DNA from 3 places in the Paenibacillus sp. SN-8-1 genome. Region 2 is predicted to be linked to each of the others. Evidence: riboswitches for the same ligand, from Rfam matches in the RefSeq annotation. Region 2 holds a riboswitch; each other region holds the start of a gene.
What was found. Region 2 has a riboswitch for cyclic di-AMP ahead of ACRRNK_RS11885 (CAP domain-containing protein). Riboswitches for the same ligand answer to the same signal wherever they lie in the genome.
Positions count from the first base shown of each region.

Region 1 (6,055 bases), 2.2 Mb from region 2:
GTGGATTCGTTTCGCGCAAGTGTCGTAGCCACTTGCTTCTCGCGGACCCATTTGAGAGCCGTTCTCGAGTCGCTATACACTGTCATCTTGCTGCCCTTCTGCTTCAAATAGGCCAGGGAATGAACTATCGCAAGAAACTCTCCCAGATTGTTCGTCCCATTTGGAATGGGACCCCGTTCAAAGATCACTTCTCCTGTTCGTGTGCTCACGCCCCGATACTCGATCGGCCCGGGATTCCCCTTGGTTCCCACATCGACAGATATGCTGTCATAGTCAATGTGTCCCCGGGCTGCCGACACACCTGCCGAACCTTCAGCCTTCTGCGTGCCCCGGCTTTGTGTTCCTCCCGCAGACGCCGCGGACTTGCCCCAATGCTTCTTCCAGCCTTCCTGGTAAGCCTTCTCGGCTTCGGCCTTGGAAGGATAGGATTTGTACTTGGCATCCTTGTAGGCATCAACCTGAGCTTTACACTCCGCCCACGTTGCATACACCCCAGGGGTGCTGCCTTCCCACACCACATAATATTTCTGACTTGCCATAGCTTCTTTTCTCTCCTTCACTAGGTGCTGTCCGTCCCTTAAGATTTAGGTCCATGCCCAGAAGAACCCGTCCCGGTCCCAGGCTACCCGGCCGCCATGCAGCTTGCGGAACGCCTTCTTCACTTCCTTGGACAGCGAGGCATTACCGTTCTCATTTATAAATACATACTGTTCTCCGAAATGGCTTCTGACGTATTGGATCGCTTCTTCCTGGTGCAGGATGCCCCTGTGTCTGATCTCCTGGACCATCCACTGTGCAACCTGCTGCTCTGTGACTTCCACTCGCTTCTCCAGCTCCTTAACTGATTTAGTCCTATACAGCATGGTATCTGATTTGGGATCATCATTCAATTCCTGGGCGGGTGTCATTTCAGCTCATTTGTGAATAGGCTACATCATCAATATTATTGGAGGGTTCCTGTATGACAAGTAATGTGAGTACCGACCTAAATGCTCAGATGACGTATCCGCCGTACTTCCCTAATAGATATCCGAATTACCGCTCCATTTATCCGAATTCCTATTCCTACCCTACTCCTTATCTGTATCCTTACCTTTATCATTACCCATATGTATATCCCTACCCTTATTCGTATCCTCCCTATTACGTCTATCCATATCCCGGGTATTTCCCAGGCGGAGGATACCCCGGTTATCACCATGAAGGCGGATTTGGACATGATCACGGAGGTGAGCACCATCACCATCATAGGGACGGACAGTACTACGGCAGAAATGAAGATCAGGAGACCAAACCAAGGGATTTCGAGCTGAACCTTCAATCCAAAGCCCAGTATGGCGGAAAGTACGGGCTTGATGCCCATGCTGATGCCCAGATCGGTGGCGGGCAAGGGCTTGCCTTCGATGCGGCCGGAAGCCTTGGCGGTGAGCATGGCGTAGGAATACAGACCGCCGGGCATCTCGGCGGCGGGCAAGGAGCAGGGTTCCAGGCTGGCGGCCACTTGGGCGGCAGCGGTTATGGGGTAGGTGCTCATGCCGATGCCAGCCTCGGCGGCGGGAAGGGACTTCAAGTCGATACCGGAGCCAAAATCGGCGGCAAGCACGGGCTCGGTCTTCAGGGCGAAGGCCATCTCGGCCTTCAAGGAATCGGCGCCTCTGCTGCCGGACAGCTCGGCGGAAGCACCTATGGCGCCAGCGCCCATGCCGGCGCGGACTTGAACCTGAAGCAGGGCTTAGCCTTTGATGCCGGAGCCAATGTGGGCGGCAAGCACGGAATCGGCGCACACGCCGGCGGACACCTTGGCATCGGCAAGGGTGTCGGCTATGACGTGGGCGGCAAAGTGGGCGGCAAGCATGGCGTAGGCATCCACAGCGACGCCCATTTGGGCGGCGGCAAAGGTGTGGGCTTTGACATAGGAGGAAACTTGGGTAGTCATAACGGCCACCTGGGCGTTCAATTCGGCGGTGACAAGGAAAAGACAGAGCAAGGATAAGAAACTAATTTTATATTTATAAGCGAGCCCTCTCCAGCCTTCGGAGGGGGCTTTTCCTGATCGCTCGAAAAGGCGATAGAACGCTGGGAAACCGACGTTAAGAAGCTCATGGGACAAAGGAATACCTCTTTGTCTAAATGTAATCGCTTCCTTTAAATAAGTGCTTATTCTACATTTGGACGAGCCGTTTAATGTGGATGAAAAAGTGTTTACAAGGATGGTGGAGGAGAGTATCATAAGCATCGGTTTCGATTTCCATATCGCTGAAACTCGTATGAGTACGGGGGAACCGTTCAAACGGATTGCCGCAGCAATCCAGGGGTGAATCCTTTCAAGGTAGGGCTACTCAAGGGCCCGAATCCGACAGCTAACTCCGTAAGCGTTATTTGAGAAGGAAGGTGGAGCTCGTTTAAGTAAAATATCCGTGTCCACAGTATTTTAGATTAGACTAGTGGGCATTTTACACTTCGTAGGCGTAACTGAAGTTGTTAAATTTATTGACTTAAATGGTGGTGAAAAGATTGTCAGCTCTAAAGAGAATCCTAATTGGGCGCCCACTCAAGTCAAATGAACTGGGTGAGCAAAAGCTCAACAAAACCAAAGCCTTAGCAATCCTTTCATCCGATGCGCTATCATCCGTAGCTTATGGTCCTGAACAAATCCTGATTGTACTATTTACTCTTAGTGCGGCAGCCTTCTGGTATTCCATCCCGATTGCGGTAGGTGTGCTGGTATTGCTCGCGGCTCTTATTTTATCTTATCGGCAGATTATTTTTGCTTATCCGCATGGCGGCGGGGCTTATGTTGTATCCAAGGAGAACCTTGGAATGAATTACGGCTTGGTGGCCGGAGGCTCCTTGCTGGTCGATTACATTCTCACAGTTGCGGTGAGTGTATCGGCCGGTACGGATGCAATAACCTCTGCGTTTCCGAGTCTGCACCCTTTTACAGTGATTATTGCGATCGTATTCGTACTCTTCATTACCACCTTGAATCTGAGAGGGGTAACGGAGTCCGCTTCCATTCTCGCTTATCCTGTGTATTTGTTCGTTCTGGCTCTGTTCATCCTTATCGCGGTGGGCATTTACAATATTCTGACCGGGCACGTATCCCCTGAGCTCCATACTCCGGTGGGCACTCCCGTAGCGGGTATAAGCTTGTTCCTGCTTCTCAAGGCGTTCGCTTCCGGCAGTTCGGCGCTAACCGGTGTAGAAGCTATCTCAAATGCGATTCCTAACTTCAAAGACCCGGCTCCCAATAATGCCTCCAAAACCTTAATGGCGATGGGAACACTCTTGGCCTTACTGTTCACTGGCATCGTGTTCCTGGCTTACTATTACGGAGTTGCGCCGAGAGCTGAGGTCACTGTCGTCTCACAAATTGCTGAACAGACCTTTGGACGGAATTTCATGTACTACTTTATTCAAGGGACGACCGCTTTAATCTTGATTCTCGCTGCCAACACGGGGTATTCCGCATTCCCGCTACTGGCCGTCAATCTGGCTAAGGATAAGTTCATTCCCAGAATGTTCACGGTTCGCGGAGACCGATTAGGGTACTCTAACGGTATTATTATTCTCGGAGTCTGCTCCATTCTGTTGATCCTTATGTTCAAAGGACAGACTGAGCACCTGATTCCGCTGTATGCTGTGGGCGTGTTCATCCCGTTTACCCTGTCCCAAACAGGCATGATCTTCAAATGGGTTCGGGAGAAGCCGAGCGGCTGGATGTCCAAACTCATTATTAACAGCATCGGTGCCCTGATCAGCTTGATCGTTACGATTATGTTCTTCTTAACCAAATTCGCGCAGGTATGGCCCGTATTGATTTTCTTGCCGATTATCATCTATATCTTTTACCGGATCAAGAAGCACTATCTGGCGGTCGGGGATCAGCTGCGGCTTACGACCTGTGAGCCCTCCATACCAATCGAAGGGAACGTGATCATTGTTCCTGTTGCGGGGATTACTCATGTGGTTGAGAATTCACTGAACTATGCCAAGTCGCTTAACGCGCATCAGGTCATTGCGGTGTATGTGTCTTTTGAAAAGCAGGATGAGAACGAATTTGAGGCCAAATGGATGAAGTGGCAGCCTGATGTCAGACTGGTCACCTTGCACTCGCCTTACCGCAGCATCATCCAGCCGCTTCTCAAATTCGTAGATACCGTCCAGCGCAAGGCAAGTGAATCGAATTATCAGGTCACCGTGGTGATTCCCCAGTTCATTCCCAAGAAGGGCTGGCATAACATCCTCCATAATCAGTCGGGTCTTGTGATTCGTACCAAGCTGCTGTACCGGAGAAAAGTTATTGTTACAACGGTTCCTTATCATTTAACAAAGTAAACTCAAAAAAGGGGAAGCCGCATCAGCCATTATGGCTAGCGGGACTTCCCCCTTTTATTTCACGGCCGCTCCACAAGCGGAATGATTCAAAGTACTGTAACTTGTGTCTGTATGTACGCCTTAATAAGCCCATCCCGATTTGCCGTTCTAAACTTAAATTGCTCTCCTGTAACAGTTACAATCTTTAGTCCACTAGGGATTAAAGATAAAAAGTTGAACTTCTCAATATATTTAATCTGATCGTGAGAGATCTCCATGTCTTCCGCAAATATACTCACTTTCTTTGATTCGAAAATCGTCCTCTGGCTTGTCACGATCAGGTCTCCAATTAATTGTTCTTGCGCACTCTTATAGTAATTAGCCTGTGCGTGGATCAAGACTACTTCCTGATCTCTAACTTCCATCCCCTCGTTCCTCCTTCCGTAACTCCCACCTTATTACTAATATAATAGTGATGTCGCATAATAGCATCTGCATCTGTAAATTGATCAATAATAGCAAATAAAAAAGAGGCACTTCATGTGCCCCTACGTTCTAACTCTAGCCGATGACCCCAGCCCCCTTGGGCTCTCCCCCAGGGTGGAGCATTCGTCTTTGATCCCACTCTTCCATCACATGCGCCGGATACTCATAGACCTCAGGGTTCTGCTCGCATACCCGAATCCAAGCCTTAACACATTCCGCATCGAAATGAGTCCCCTGATTCTCGGTAATCAGCTTCATCGCTTCTTCGTGGGTCCAGGCCTTCCGGTAAGCTCGGGTTGAAGTTAGCGCATCATACACATCCGCGACAGCCACGATTCTGGCCAGCAAGGGAATCTGCTCCCCCTTTAACTGGTCCGGATATCCAGTGCCATCCCACTTCTCATGATGAGATCGGATAATATCCAGCTCATCCTTCATGAATCCAAGCGTTCGGCACATCTCATAACCTTTGACGGGATGAAGCTCAATAATATCTCTTTCCTCAGGCGTCAAGCGCCCCGGCTTGTTCAGGACCTCATTTGGAACATGAATCTTGCCGACATCATGAATAATAGTCCCTTGAGAGATCGCCCGGAGCTCCTCGGGTGACAGCTTCATCTCCTCGCCAAGCTTCATCGCATACATCGTAACTCTGAAGTTATGTCCAGCCGTATACAGGTCCTTCTCCTCGGTTGCTTGAATCAAGTTCCTCACACTGGGAGACAGGCAGCTGGTAATCCGCTCCATCGGATTTGTGGAATAGAGTCCCTTAAAGGTCATATTCCATGACGGAGTGGATGCATACTGTCTAATTAGACCCGTAATCATCACAATCATCGAAGCCAGCAGCAGGAAGTGGTACATCCACCAGCTAACGCGCCATAATTCTCCTGCAGCCATAATATACTGAGCCGCCATTAGCCAGCAGCAGCTGTAGATGATCGCTTTCTGGAGCGGGAACCGGGAATAACGGTAAGATTGAAAATAGCGATATATTGTAATCAGGTTCATAACCGCCACAAGGCAGGTAACCGGCCACTTCAAAGGGTTCCGATCCAGCGGGATTAAATTCATCAGGTGAGGATTCACGAAGCTAACGATACTGAGAAATACAATAATAATCAACCATATCGGAATCAACCTCCCCCGAAGTCCGGACAGCCTCACAATAAGCGCCGAGTCGGAAGACATCGAAGACAGCCACAACCAGAAAGTCGCAAGCAGCGTGCTCGCCTGAGCCGCAACTGCGGGC
Region 1 covers NZ_CP194782.1:318,547-324,601, reverse strand. The annotation lists gene rnhA (ribonuclease H) at 1-539, opposite strand, end outside; gene ACRRNK_RS01705 (DUF6953 family protein) at 585-821, opposite strand; gene ACRRNK_RS01700 (hypothetical protein) at 962-1,993, shown strand; cyclic di-AMP (ydaO/yuaA leader) riboswitch at 2,245-2,391, shown strand; gene ACRRNK_RS01695 (APC family permease) at 2,500-4,338, shown strand; gene ACRRNK_RS01690 (GRAM domain-containing protein) at 4,425-4,742, opposite strand; gene ACRRNK_RS01685 (HD-GYP domain-containing protein) at 4,879-6,055, opposite strand, start outside.
Region 1: another riboswitch for cyclic di-AMP. It lies ahead of ACRRNK_RS01695 (APC family permease); the one in region 2 lies ahead of ACRRNK_RS11885 (CAP domain-containing protein).

Region 2 (6,055 bases):
CATTGCCCGCAGGATTGTAGACATTGGAACTTCCATCGCCTTGTGTAATACCGCTTCGCTTAAGGGCTTCGATATAAGGAAGCGCATATCCATTAGCGGGATCATCAGCCTTTACGTCTTTAAAGCTGGAGGTTTTGAGATCTGAATTGACCTCCAATTTCAAAATTAGAGCCGCGACTTTCGCAAATTGAGCTCTGTTCATCTCTTCTTTAAGATCAAATTTTCCTTCCTGAACTCCGTCAAATATGCCGCTACTAATCATAGCGTCAAATTTTGCTTTGGTTGCCGCGTCCAGATCCTTGAGATCTGAGAAGTCCGCTGAAGTTTTCGCTGCTGCTTGTGTGGTGGGTACGGATAACGTAAGTAAAAGTGCAGCGGCTGCTGAATATATAATCTTCTTCATTCAATCAACCTTCCTGAGATTATTTTATTGTTTTCCAAAATATTATACAAGATAGAAGGAAGAAAGGGTAGATTTTGTTATTCGTTAGCCGCTTTTCTTCCCTTCTTTGGATACGTACATATTTCGGTCAGCCAACCTCAGCAGCTCCTGAAGCTCCTCACTATGATTAGGATACAGGGAATAACCAAGCGAGATGGACACCGGGAACCCAAAGGTGGAGGATAGGGCTTGAAATTGCTCATTAAGGCGCTGCATGAAGTTCTTCATGGCGTCTTTGCCTTCATAATGTCCGATAATGACAAACTCATCGCCTCCCCACCGGGCCACAATATCCTTCTTGCGGGTGGATGATTTAAGAATAGCTCCAGCACTCTGAAGAACCAAGTCTCCCATGTGGTGCCCATGGGAATCATTAATCATCTTGAAATTATCACAATCAATGACCAGGATGAAATACTTTATCCGCGCGGATGGAGATAATCTGTTGAAGAATTTACTCAGGAAACGGCGATTATATAAAGTGGTTAGTTCATCCCTTTGAGAATAGAAGACAGCTTGGTCATATTTGAGTCCAATCAGAAATCCGGCAGTAATGGTGAGTATATATGACAGCAAGTCAACAAAATTGAAGCCGAGATGATTGAAATATCGATTCAGAAAATCAACAATTTGAAAGCCAACTACAATGAGCACGGTATAGATTCTGCCATAATACTTCATGATGAGGTTACTCCCTTAATATGTATGTACAATGTGTCTTTTGTCTTGGATCTATTGTACTGCATTCTTCTGTTTTAGTGAAATATACAAGGATGAACAATTAATAAAAAGGCTAATGTTATTCATCGACGGAGCGGTATCTTTCTTACTGGAAGTATGTTATAAGAAATCGTATAGACAGACATCTGCCTAACCGAGTAATTCCAAAACCTTGAAATCCGGAGGAATGCAACGTGACAGAACCATTATTTCGTATAGAAAAAGATTTCCTGGGTACCAAAGAAGTAGAGGCCGACGCCTACTATGGAATTCAGACGCTGCGTGCGGTCGAGAACTTTCCGATTACCGGCTATACGGTTCACAAAGAGTTAATTAAATCTATGGCGATCGTGAAGAAAGCGGCAGCCATGGCCAACATGAAGATTGGCCGACTCTATGCGGGTCATGGCGAAGTCATTGTACAAGCAGCCGAAGAGATCATCGAAGGAAGATGGCATGACCAATTTATAGTTGATCCGATTCAAGGGGGAGCGGGGACTTCTCTCAACATGAACACGAATGAGGTGATCGCGAACCGGGCTCTCGAGCTGCTTGGGAAGGAGAAAGGCGATTACTCGTTCCTCAGTCCGAACTCTCATGTGAATATGGCGCAATCGACTAATGACGCTTTTCCAACAGCTATACATATTGCAGTATTGTCTTTGATGGAGCAGCTTCTGGTCACAATGCGTGAAATGCATCAGGTGTTCGTTGCCAAGTCGAAAGAATTCGACCATGTGATCAAGATGGGTAGAACTCATCTTCAGGATGCTGTACCGATCCGTCTGGGACAGGAATTTGAGGCCTATTACCGAGTGCTGGAGAGAGATATTCTCCGAATTGAGAGCTCAAGACAGCATCTGTATGAAGTTAATATGGGCGCAACAGCTGTTGGGACCGGGCTTAATGCGGACCCGAAATATATAGAACTCGTAGTTGAATATTTGGCGAAGATCAGCGGCTTCCCACTCGAGACAGCAGTTCATCTTGTGGATGCTACCCAAAATACGGATGCGTATACTGAGGTATCGGCGGCCCTAAAGGTATGTATGATGAATATGTCCAAGATCGCTAACGATCTGAGACTTATGGCTTCAGGTCCTCGTGTCGGCTTTAACGAGATATCTCTGCCTGCAAGGCAGCCGGGCTCTTCGATTATGCCAGGCAAGGTTAACCCGGTTATGGCCGAGGTTATCAACCAGGTAGCGTTCCAGGTGATTGGCAATGATCACACGATATGCCTGGCTTCATCAGCAGGGCAGCTTGAGCTCAATGTGATGGAGCCTGTACTCGTGTTCAATCTTATACAGTCCATCAGCATGATGAATAATTCGTTCCGTGTATTCACGGATTATTGCTTATCGGGAATCGAAGCAAATATAGACAAAATGAAAGAGGATGTGGAGAGAAGTGTAGGCATAATAACCGCAGTGAATCCACATCTAGGCTATGAGGTCGTATCCAGAATCGCCAGGGAGGCAATTCTTACAGGAGCGTCCGTAAGGGCACTATGTCTGAAATATAATGTACTTACCGAAGAGGAACTGAATCTGATTCTGGATCCTTATGAGATGACGCATCCAGGCATTGCGGGAGCAGAAGTATTCTATAGAGATGAGAAGAAAAGTTAACTTTTGAAAGATATGCCATATTTAGATTTAAAGGCTGGTCAGTGATAGAACTGAACGGCCTTTTTTGTTTAAGTTAACTGAGGGTCAGGACGTTATATACTTTAAATATATTATTGTAATTATATGTCGAATGGTGTATTATTTATACTAATTATTGGTCTTTTCTACAAAAAACAGGCGATTCTGATAAGAGTCAGTGACGCAAACTATAGGAACTCTGATACTATTTTTTATTTACCGCCGGCTAGCTATCGACAGGAGGGTGTATGCATGAAAGACCGGTACTATGTAACAGTAGAAATTCAGGATCGCATAAACAAGGTAAGGAAAGAGCTTGAGGTATTCAGTGAGGTAGGGAAGCTGCCTGTGATATCTGATTACCTGGAATCTTTTAAGAAAGAAGGGCATCTTATGGAGATCAAAGATTTCATAGAGATGAAGTTCAGACCGACTAATCCGGCCGAGTCCCCTGTAATTTCCATAAAGGTTATTCGTGCTATGAAGGACCATAGTTATCATTCCAACCTTACCCAGCGTCTAGGTTATAATTACAGATAAATTTAACGATTCTGCTATAAAAAAGAACAAGAGACTATCCGGCAGGATAGTCTCTTTGCTGTGACTCTCTCTAACTAAAATTAGTTCGCAATAAATTCCTGAACCCATTCCCCGTTATAATAAGCGACACCGATTTTAGTATAGTTAGGACTTAAAATGTTTTGTTTGTGTCCCGGGCTGTTCATCCATGCTTTCATGACTTCGGCAGGGTCCTTCTGACCCTTGGCGATATTTTCTCCCGCATAAGTGTAATGAATTCCGTACGAATTCATCATGTCAAATGGGGAACCATAGGTAGGTGAAGTGTGGTCGAAATACCCTTTAGAGTACATGTCTTTAGCTTTATCGAGGGCCATAGCAGCCAAGGCTTTGTCGGCGGCAAGGGGTTTTACACCCGCTTTGGCGCGTTCCTGATTAACCAGTGTTACGACCTGATCAGCATATGCAGATTGGGAATTGCTTGCCTGTGTTGTATTCGTTTTAGTCTGACTGTTCGTTTGAGCTTGATTAGTGGTTGTGTTAGTTGTGTTCGTCTTCGTATTCGACCCAGTCTGATTTCCAGTTCCTGTTTGAACTTTTGTAGTCCCTTGGTTATTTAGATTTCTAAACTGCTGTAGAAAACTATCCCAAGAAAAACCTTGAGTCGTAAAACTTTGATTCGTGCTGTAAGTCCAGACCTTGTAATTCACTGTTGTGGTATTGTCGGCAGCGGATGCTGCTCCCGTACCTACGACCATGCTAAGCGCAAGCGCGCCGGTAATTAGACTTTTTTTGAATCTCATTTGAGCATTTCTCCTTTTATTAGCCTGCGAGGTTAGCTGTCGGATTAGGGTCAAAGAGTAATCACCCCGCCACGGTTATGGCTTCACCCCAGTGTATGGGTCCCCCGTGCTTGTGATAAGCTTCGGCCTTTATTTACTTGAATCTTTTGTGTTCGTAATGGCCTTGGCCATAGATGATTCAAGTTCGCTACAAATTGTAGCACGCCTATCCCGAGAGTTCATTGGTCAAAACTTTCCATGCCAAAAGATCTGGCATAGTAGATTCCGCTGGTTTGCTGTCATTCTTATAAAAAAATCGGTTAACATATAGGAACATCTCTACGAGAAGTTGTGAACATATTGAAGGAAGGTAATCAATTGGCACGATCACTATATGTTTCGCTTGTCCTCCTGAGTTTGATCTGGGGAGGTTCGTTCTTTTTCATCAAAAATTTGCTTTATGATTTTGGCCCTTGGGGAAATGCATTTATGCGCTCAACCTTCGGATTTTTGTTTATAACAGGATACATGCTGATTATGCGCATTCCATTTGCCGTGCGGCAGATAAGGTGGGTTCCCACCGTAGTCGTAGCTATGATTAACATGGCATTACCATGGACGCTAATTGGTTTCAGTGAAACGAGGTTAGCCAGCAGCATGGCCTCCGTGCTGAATGCAACAACACCTATTTGTACCATGGTGGTGGGGCTGCTGTTCTTCGGCTCGAAATTCCGGCGTATTCAGTGGCTTGGAATGGGGGTTGCTCTCTTGGGGTTGATTGTACTGCTCGGAATTCGCCCCGGTTCTTTTCTCCAGGTAGACATGCTCGGATTCGGCTCGATGATTGCCGCTACACTTTGTTATGCTGTAGGTTCCCAATTATCCAAAAAGCTGTTAGGGGGACTCAATATGTATCAATTAACGTTCGGAACCTTGCTTGGAGCGATGATCGGAAGCGGTATTCTTGCTGCTACGATTGAAGGTGTGAACTTGACTAAGATTGCCGTTCCGGCCAACCTGTTCGGGGTCCTGGGATTAGGTGTTCTGGGGTCGGGTGTGGCTTATATATTGTTCAATTACATGGTGCTTAAAGGAAGCCCTGAGTTTGCGACCTCGGTCACCTATCTGGTGCCGGCGACAGCCATGATATGGGGCTATACCCTGCTGCATGAGCCCATCGGATGGAGCCTGGTAGCAGGTCTGATTCTCATACTTGGCGGTGTGTTCATTGCAAGCCGAAGTGGAAGGCAGCCGATAAGGAACAGGACGGGGGCCAAGTAGAATAATGGAAGGGTTGTGCAATTAAAAAGAGGATGCCACTTAAGTTCATGTATAGACTAAAAAGGGCATCCTCTTATTTATAACTGGGCTCTCTTAGCCTCGCCCGCCCTGGAAGCTTGGATACTTGGTCATCCCGCCATCCGCAAAAAGTGTAATTCCGGTTACGTAGCTGGCTTCGGAAGAGGCAAGCCAGGCGGCAACGGCGGCAATCTCCTCAGGCTCTCCAATATATCCAATCGGAATCATGGAAATGACGTCCTCTTTGACCTTTGGATCGGCAAATTTCTTGGCATTGATTGGAGTATTAATAGCTCCGGGGCCTATACTGTTCACCCGAATACCCTGGGGTGCAAATTCAAGAGCAAGTGTCTCGGTTAACATTTTGATCCCGCCCTTGCTGGCTGCATAATGTACGAAATGAGGCCAAGGAATCTTCTCATGTACACTGGACATGTTGATCACGGAGCCTTTGATTTTCTTTTCCAGCATATAATGGATGGCTTCCCGGCTGCCGAGAAAAGCACCGGTTAAATTCACATTAATAACCTTGTTCCAGTCCTCCAATGATAAATCCTCGGAATGAACCTCGTTCTCCACACCTGCGTTATTAATGAAGACGTGGACAGCTCCGAATGATTCATCGGCCGAACTTATGAGCTTCT
Region 2 covers NZ_CP194782.1:2,488,231-2,494,285, reverse strand. The annotation lists gene ACRRNK_RS11905 (S-layer homology domain-containing protein) at 1-403, opposite strand, end outside; gene ACRRNK_RS11900 (GGDEF domain-containing protein) at 488-1,123, opposite strand; gene aspA (aspartate ammonia-lyase) at 1,357-2,793, shown strand; gene ACRRNK_RS11890 (hypothetical protein) at 3,064-3,351, shown strand; gene ACRRNK_RS11885 (CAP domain-containing protein) at 3,432-4,133, opposite strand; cyclic di-AMP (ydaO/yuaA leader) riboswitch at 4,140-4,271, opposite strand; gene ACRRNK_RS11880 (DMT family transporter) at 4,491-5,393, shown strand; gene ACRRNK_RS11875 (glucose-1-dehydrogenase) at 5,487-6,055, opposite strand, start outside.

Region 3 (6,055 bases), 320 kb from region 2:
GACATGGTCGCCTGAGTAGATCGCTGAAGAACGTCGAGCAAGCGGAAAGCCGTTTGTATGCTTCAAAACAATTTACCAGTGGCTTTATGACGGACGTCTGGCTGGGGGCGAAGTTAACGTGTTGCGCCATAAAGGAAAACGACGGAAGCCTATGGAGACACGTGGCCGGTTTCTAGTGGGTAAAACGATTGTCCAGCGTCCTAAATCCGTTAAGAAGCGTGAGTCATTCGGTCACTGGGAACTCGATACAGTTGTCTCCAGCCGGGGAAAAAGTCGTGCCTGCGTAGCGACTTTTATTGAACGCAAGACGCGTATGTACCTGGCTGTTAAGATGCCTGACCGCACCGCTCATTCCATGGAGATTGCATTCGGAGTAGTAACTGGGCAGTTTCCACAAGGAGCCTTCAAGACCGCCACCGTTGACCGGGGGAAGGAATACCATTGTGCGCGTTCACCAGCATGGATCGGGCGCAAAACATGGTTCGGTTGTCCAAAGCCGGACGTCCTCCCTGTGGTTTTCGTTCAGGTGGAAACAGGTCTTGAACTCGCTGCCATTGTGTCTCTTTTATTTCGTATCGTGTATTCATCTAATGTATTTAACCCATGTATTACCTTTTAAACAAGTTTGAAGACACACCCTAGGAATGTACATTTAGACTAGAATAAGGCATATTCACAGACGGCATTCTAAGGAATGTCGTTTGGTTTGTTTACTGGTGATATTTTCCTTCGCGGGGAACAGCCCTTTTTTATTGCATAATAATACATGCTGTTTTATAATGACTCAGTCCTAATATGATAAACAACTAAAATAGAAGCAAGGAGCGATAACAAAATTGAGAAAATTACAGACGCTGATCATAGTCCTGCTGTGCTTCGTACTATCTTACTCAGGGCTATCTGGGTCGGCTTATGCCGATGAAGGCACGAATCCAGCGAAGAAGACGATTGTGCTGGGAACAAGTGCTGACTTTCCACCCTATGAGTTTCATAAAGTTATTGACGGGAAGGATCAAATTGTAGGTTTTGACATTCAGATTGCGAAGCAGATTGCTGCGGATATGGGTGCGGAACTGAAAATAGAGGATATGAGCTTTGACAGCCTGCTGCCAGCTTTGACAAGTGGTCGTGTAGACTTTCTGATCTCAGGAATGAACCCTACACCAGAGCGGAAGAAGAGTATCGACTTCTCCACCGTGTATTATCGCGCGAATCAGTCCATTATGGTTCGTAAAGCAGATAAAGACAAGTACAACACCATGGATACGTTAAAAGGGGCCAAGATCGGCGTTCAAAAATCTTCCCTGCAGGAGGAGATTGGCCAGAAGATTGAAGGCGCACAGTTAACCTCTCTAGATAAAGTTTCTGATATACTTATGCAGCTTCAGACTAACCGTGTCGATGCGGCTATTATTGAAGGACCGGTAGCCCAGGCTAATCTTACGGATGATTTCGCTATTACGGATGCGGTACCTCAGGTAGAGGATTTCGGTTATGCTATTGGGGTCAAGAAGGATAACCCCGAGCTGCTCAGCAGTATTAATAACACACTAGCCCATTTAATCAAGGATGGCAAAATTCAGCAGTTCGTTGATGATGCCAGCAGCTTGGTTAACGGGAAGCAGAAGGCCCAAGATACATTCTCTTTCTTCCTGAAATATAAAGATTATTATATCGCGGGTATTAAATATACACTCCTTCTGTCTGTACTCGGAGTCATATTCGGGTTCATTATCGGGCTCTTCATCAGCTTGCTGCGGATGAACCGAATCGCGATTCTTCGCTGGATCGGTGTGGCTTACATTGAGGTTCTGCGCGGAACACCTATGCTTGTCCAGCTCTTGATCATTCATTATGGGCTCGCGCTGACCTTCCATATTAATTTCACTGCATTGGAATCAGGGATAATTACTTTATCCATCAACAGTTCAGCCTACCTTGCTGAAGTGTTCCGCGCAGGTATTCAGGGCGTGGATAAGGGGCAAATGGAAGCTGCAAGATCACTTGGAATGTCCAGTGGTAAGGCGTTCCGCTTCATCATTCTACCGCAAGCGATTAAGAATGTTCTGCCTGCGATTGGTAATGAATTCATTACGATCATTAAAGAATCCTCGATAGTTTCATTCATCGGTGTAGCTGATCTGATGTTCCAAGCCCAGGTGGTTCGCGGTATTTCTTTTGCGGGGCTGAATCCTCTCCTCGTTGCAGCCGTGATCTACTTCATCATGACCTTTGTACTTTCTAAACTATTGGGTCTATTGGAAAGGAAGCTGAGAACTAGTGATATCCATTAAAAATTTGCATAAATCCTACGGAAAGCTGGAGATTCTTAAAGGCATCGATGCAGAGATTGAGAAAGGTGAAGTTGTTGTCGTTATTGGTCCGAGCGGATCCGGTAAAAGTACATTTCTCCGCTGCCTCAATTTGCTTGAACAGCCTACTGCAGGCGAAATCCGTTTTGAAGGTGAACTAATCACAGATAAGAAGCATAATATTAACCTGACACGTGAGAAAATGGGCATGGTATTCCAGCAGTTTAATCTGTTCCCCCACAAAACGGTGCTGGAGAATATAACTCTAGCTCCCATCCAGGTTAAGAAGCTTGATCGTTCAAAGGCTGAAGAGATAGCTCTGGATCTGCTCCGAACCGTTGGACTTGAAGACAAGAAGGGAGCATTTCCCGCACAGCTGTCTGGTGGACAGAAACAGCGGATCGCCATTGCGAGGGCGCTTGCCATGGAGCCGCATGTAATGCTCTTCGATGAACCTACATCGGCCCTTGATCCAGAGATGGTGGGCGAGGTTCTGGATGTCATGAAGAAGCTGGCTGAGAAGGGAATGACCATGGTCATTGTTACTCATGAGATGGGCTTTGCCAGAGAAGTCGGTGACAGGATTCTGTTCATGGATCAAGGCACGATCATTGAGCAGGGTTCCCCAGAAGTTGTTCTGGGCAATCCAACCCACCCGCGTACACAGGATTTCTTAAGCAAAGTATTGTAAAGGTAGGAACAGAATCAATTGTATAACCTTAAGCTCTATCCCAATGGATAGAGTTTTTTTTTTGGAAACTCAGGGACCCATATCTATGGAATACTTGTAATAATTTACGCGATACGAATATGATTTCCAGCAATTGCTTGGTCAATTGGTTACAGAATTGTGATATATTCGAAGTGCCGAAACTTGAAGCTTTCAAGTGCGGGGGATGATTTACGGATTAACTATCTTATCAACATCTGATAGATAATCCTTGGGGTGAAGCGCTGCTTTTTAATTAGAGCGCCGGGTTGTATCCTCAATCCGAATCCGACAGCTAACTCCGCAGGCATGATTAAAAGGAGGATTTTATTTATGTCATCTAAGAATCTTACACAGAACAAAAAGGTAAACAAATTGTCGTTAGTCGCGAAAACGGTTACAGCCATGCTTGGCATGGCCGCGTTTATCCACATGACCCCTGTCCATGCTGACTCCGTACATACTGCAGTAGAGGGAGACACCTATTACACACTGTCCAAGAAATATGGGATCTCTATCAACAACCTAATGACTGCGAATCCCAGTATCAATCCTAATAATATTTATGCAGGATTGCCGATCAAGCTGCCAACCAGTCTGAAAACTGCCAGCATTGGGGCTAGTCTGATCGTTAAAAAGGCAGATCCGCTTGCTACACTCAAAGTATTCACAGCAAACAAAGTTGTGGAAGCATGGGGGAAATCTTTTAATTACTCCAAGACCATCAATGTTGTAGCTACAGCCTATTCCGCAGATCCTAGTGAGAATGGATGGGGGCCGGTTGATTATTATGGTAATCCGCTTGCTTTGGGCACTATTGCAGTAGATCCCAAAGTAATCCCTATGGGAACTAAGGTGTTAGTGACCGGTCATAGTCATTCTGGTCTTCCGAAGAAAGCATTTGTTGCAAAAGCGACAGATCAAGGCAGCGCGATCAAAGGGAACCGTATAGACATCTTCATTCCTGGCAGCCAGTCGACTGTGGACACATTTGGCTTTCAGAATGTGAAGCTATATGTCATTAAATAATTGGAATTAATTCAAAGAGGAAAGACTCCAGATATATATGGAGTCTTTCCTCTTTTGCTTACTTAGATCCTTTGATATGGAGGAGTTTGCTCAGATCAACAAAAGTATAGCCCTTACTTCTTAGTGTGTTTCTTACTTCTGGCAATGCTTGTACAGATCCCGAGAGATCTGCGCCAACTCCACCTCCGGCATGCTGAAGAATAATGGAGCCGGGACCTGCGGCGCTCAAAATATTGCGTTTCACCTGATCTTTGGACAGACCTTTCCAGTCTTTCGAATCAACGTTCCAATTAATCACCTTGTAACCACTGGCCTTCGCCCATCGCAATTGCTCCTCATTAATCTCCCCATAAGGAGGCCGGATTAACTTGGGGCGGGATCCTGTAAGGTTGTAAATGATCTTCTCAGTACGGAGAATCTGATCTTTGAAATAAGCAAGGTTACGATTTTTGAATAAAGGGTGGTTATAAGAGTGGTTGCCGATCAGATGTCCCTCACGTTGAATACGCCTGACAAGACCAGGATGCTTCTCCGCCCGATTGCCCACCACAAAGAAAGTGGCTTTAATATGATATTTAGCAAGAATATCAAGGACTTGAGGGGTGAAGCGGGGATCAGGAACATCATCGAAGGTCAGCGCGATCTGCTTAACGTGAGGCCCCCTGAATTTAAAGGTCTCGGCATACTTCCTTCTTAATTCACCAAGTGTTAATGATTCATGACTTGATGCAACTTTGCTTGTGGAGTTCTGCTCCTCAGGGTCCTGAGTCATCCGGGCTGCAGAAGCAGCTTGGGAACTCGGCAGCATCGATAGGACAAGCAACACAAATAAAATTGCATATTTGTTCCGCATCAAGAAATCTCTCCTTTTACAGGACATAGTACCTGTTGTTATTTCCTGATATGGGCGGTTTTATCCAGAGTCCGCCTGCTCTGTGAGCAATATCACGGCAGCCCCAGTTGAAAAGAGGCATCGTAATGTTCAGGGGGGAGTAAGTCATGGCTGAAATATTGTCTAATATCCAGGTCTCGCCTGGGGTGTTCCGTATGAAGATAGCAGGGAAATATGAGGGCCGAGCCGGGCAGTTCTACATGCTCAGGGGCTCCAGAATAGAACCTTTACTTTCCAGACCACTGAGTATTTTTGATCTGAGTGACCATTACATAGAATTCCTCTATCAAGTTGTCGGTGAGGGTACTCACCTGTTCGCGGGCCTTAAGCGGGGAGACTCTTTGAACCTGGTCGGCCCTTTAGGGAACGGATTCCCGGTATTAGAGGGAAGAATTGCACTGGTTGGGGGCGGCATTGGAATAGCTCCACTGTATTATGCAGCCAGACAAATGGTGGCTTCAGATGTCTTTCTCGGTTTCCGGGAGGAAGCCTATTTAGTCAGAGAGTTTAGTTCAGTCTGCAGCAGAATTCAGGTTAGAGTTGGAGGAAGTATTTTGGATGAGGTTGTCTTTGAGGACTATGACTATATCTTTGTATGCGGTCCTACCGGCATGCTGAAGGCGGCGGGTCAAAGACAAGCTGAGCGGCACTATACAGGTAACCTCTTTGTATCAGTTGAGAACAAGATGGCCTGCGGAATCGGGGCATGCCTTGTATGCAGTGTCAAAGTTCCGGGTGGAACCAAGCGGGCGTGTGTGGAGGGGCCTGTATTTCTTGCAAAGGAAGTGGACTTCGATGATTAATCTGTCAGGAAGCATTGCTGGTGTTCACTTCAAGAATCCGATTGTGATGGCGTCTGGAACATTCGGGTTTGGTAAGGAGTATGCGGAATATTACAATATTTCAGCTCTGGGCGGAATCGCGGGGAAGGGACTGACCTTGCATCCCAAATCGGGAAATGAGGGGCTTCGGGTATTTGAGACGCCCTCGGGAATGCTCAATAGTGTTGGCCTGGAGAACCCAGGCATCAAGCACTTTCTAGAGAATGAGGCCACCTTTTGGGAGGGCCTTGACCTGGCGAGAATTGTAAATCTGGGCGGGAACCATATAGAT
Region 3 covers NZ_CP194782.1:2,171,127-2,177,181, forward strand. The annotation lists partial or broken gene ACRRNK_RS10245 (IS30 family transposase) at 1-445, shown strand, start outside; gene ACRRNK_RS10250 (ABC transporter substrate-binding protein/permease) at 828-2,294, shown strand; gene ACRRNK_RS10255 (amino acid ABC transporter ATP-binding protein) at 2,281-3,003, shown strand; cyclic di-AMP (ydaO/yuaA leader) riboswitch at 3,168-3,346, shown strand; gene ACRRNK_RS10260 (3D domain-containing protein) at 3,355-4,050, shown strand; gene ACRRNK_RS10265 (polysaccharide deacetylase family protein) at 4,109-4,903, opposite strand; gene ACRRNK_RS10270 (dihydroorotate dehydrogenase electron transfer subunit) at 5,050-5,745, shown strand; gene ACRRNK_RS10275 (dihydroorotate dehydrogenase) at 5,738-6,055, shown strand, end outside.
Region 3: another riboswitch for cyclic di-AMP. It lies ahead of ACRRNK_RS10260 (3D domain-containing protein); the one in region 2 lies ahead of ACRRNK_RS11885 (CAP domain-containing protein).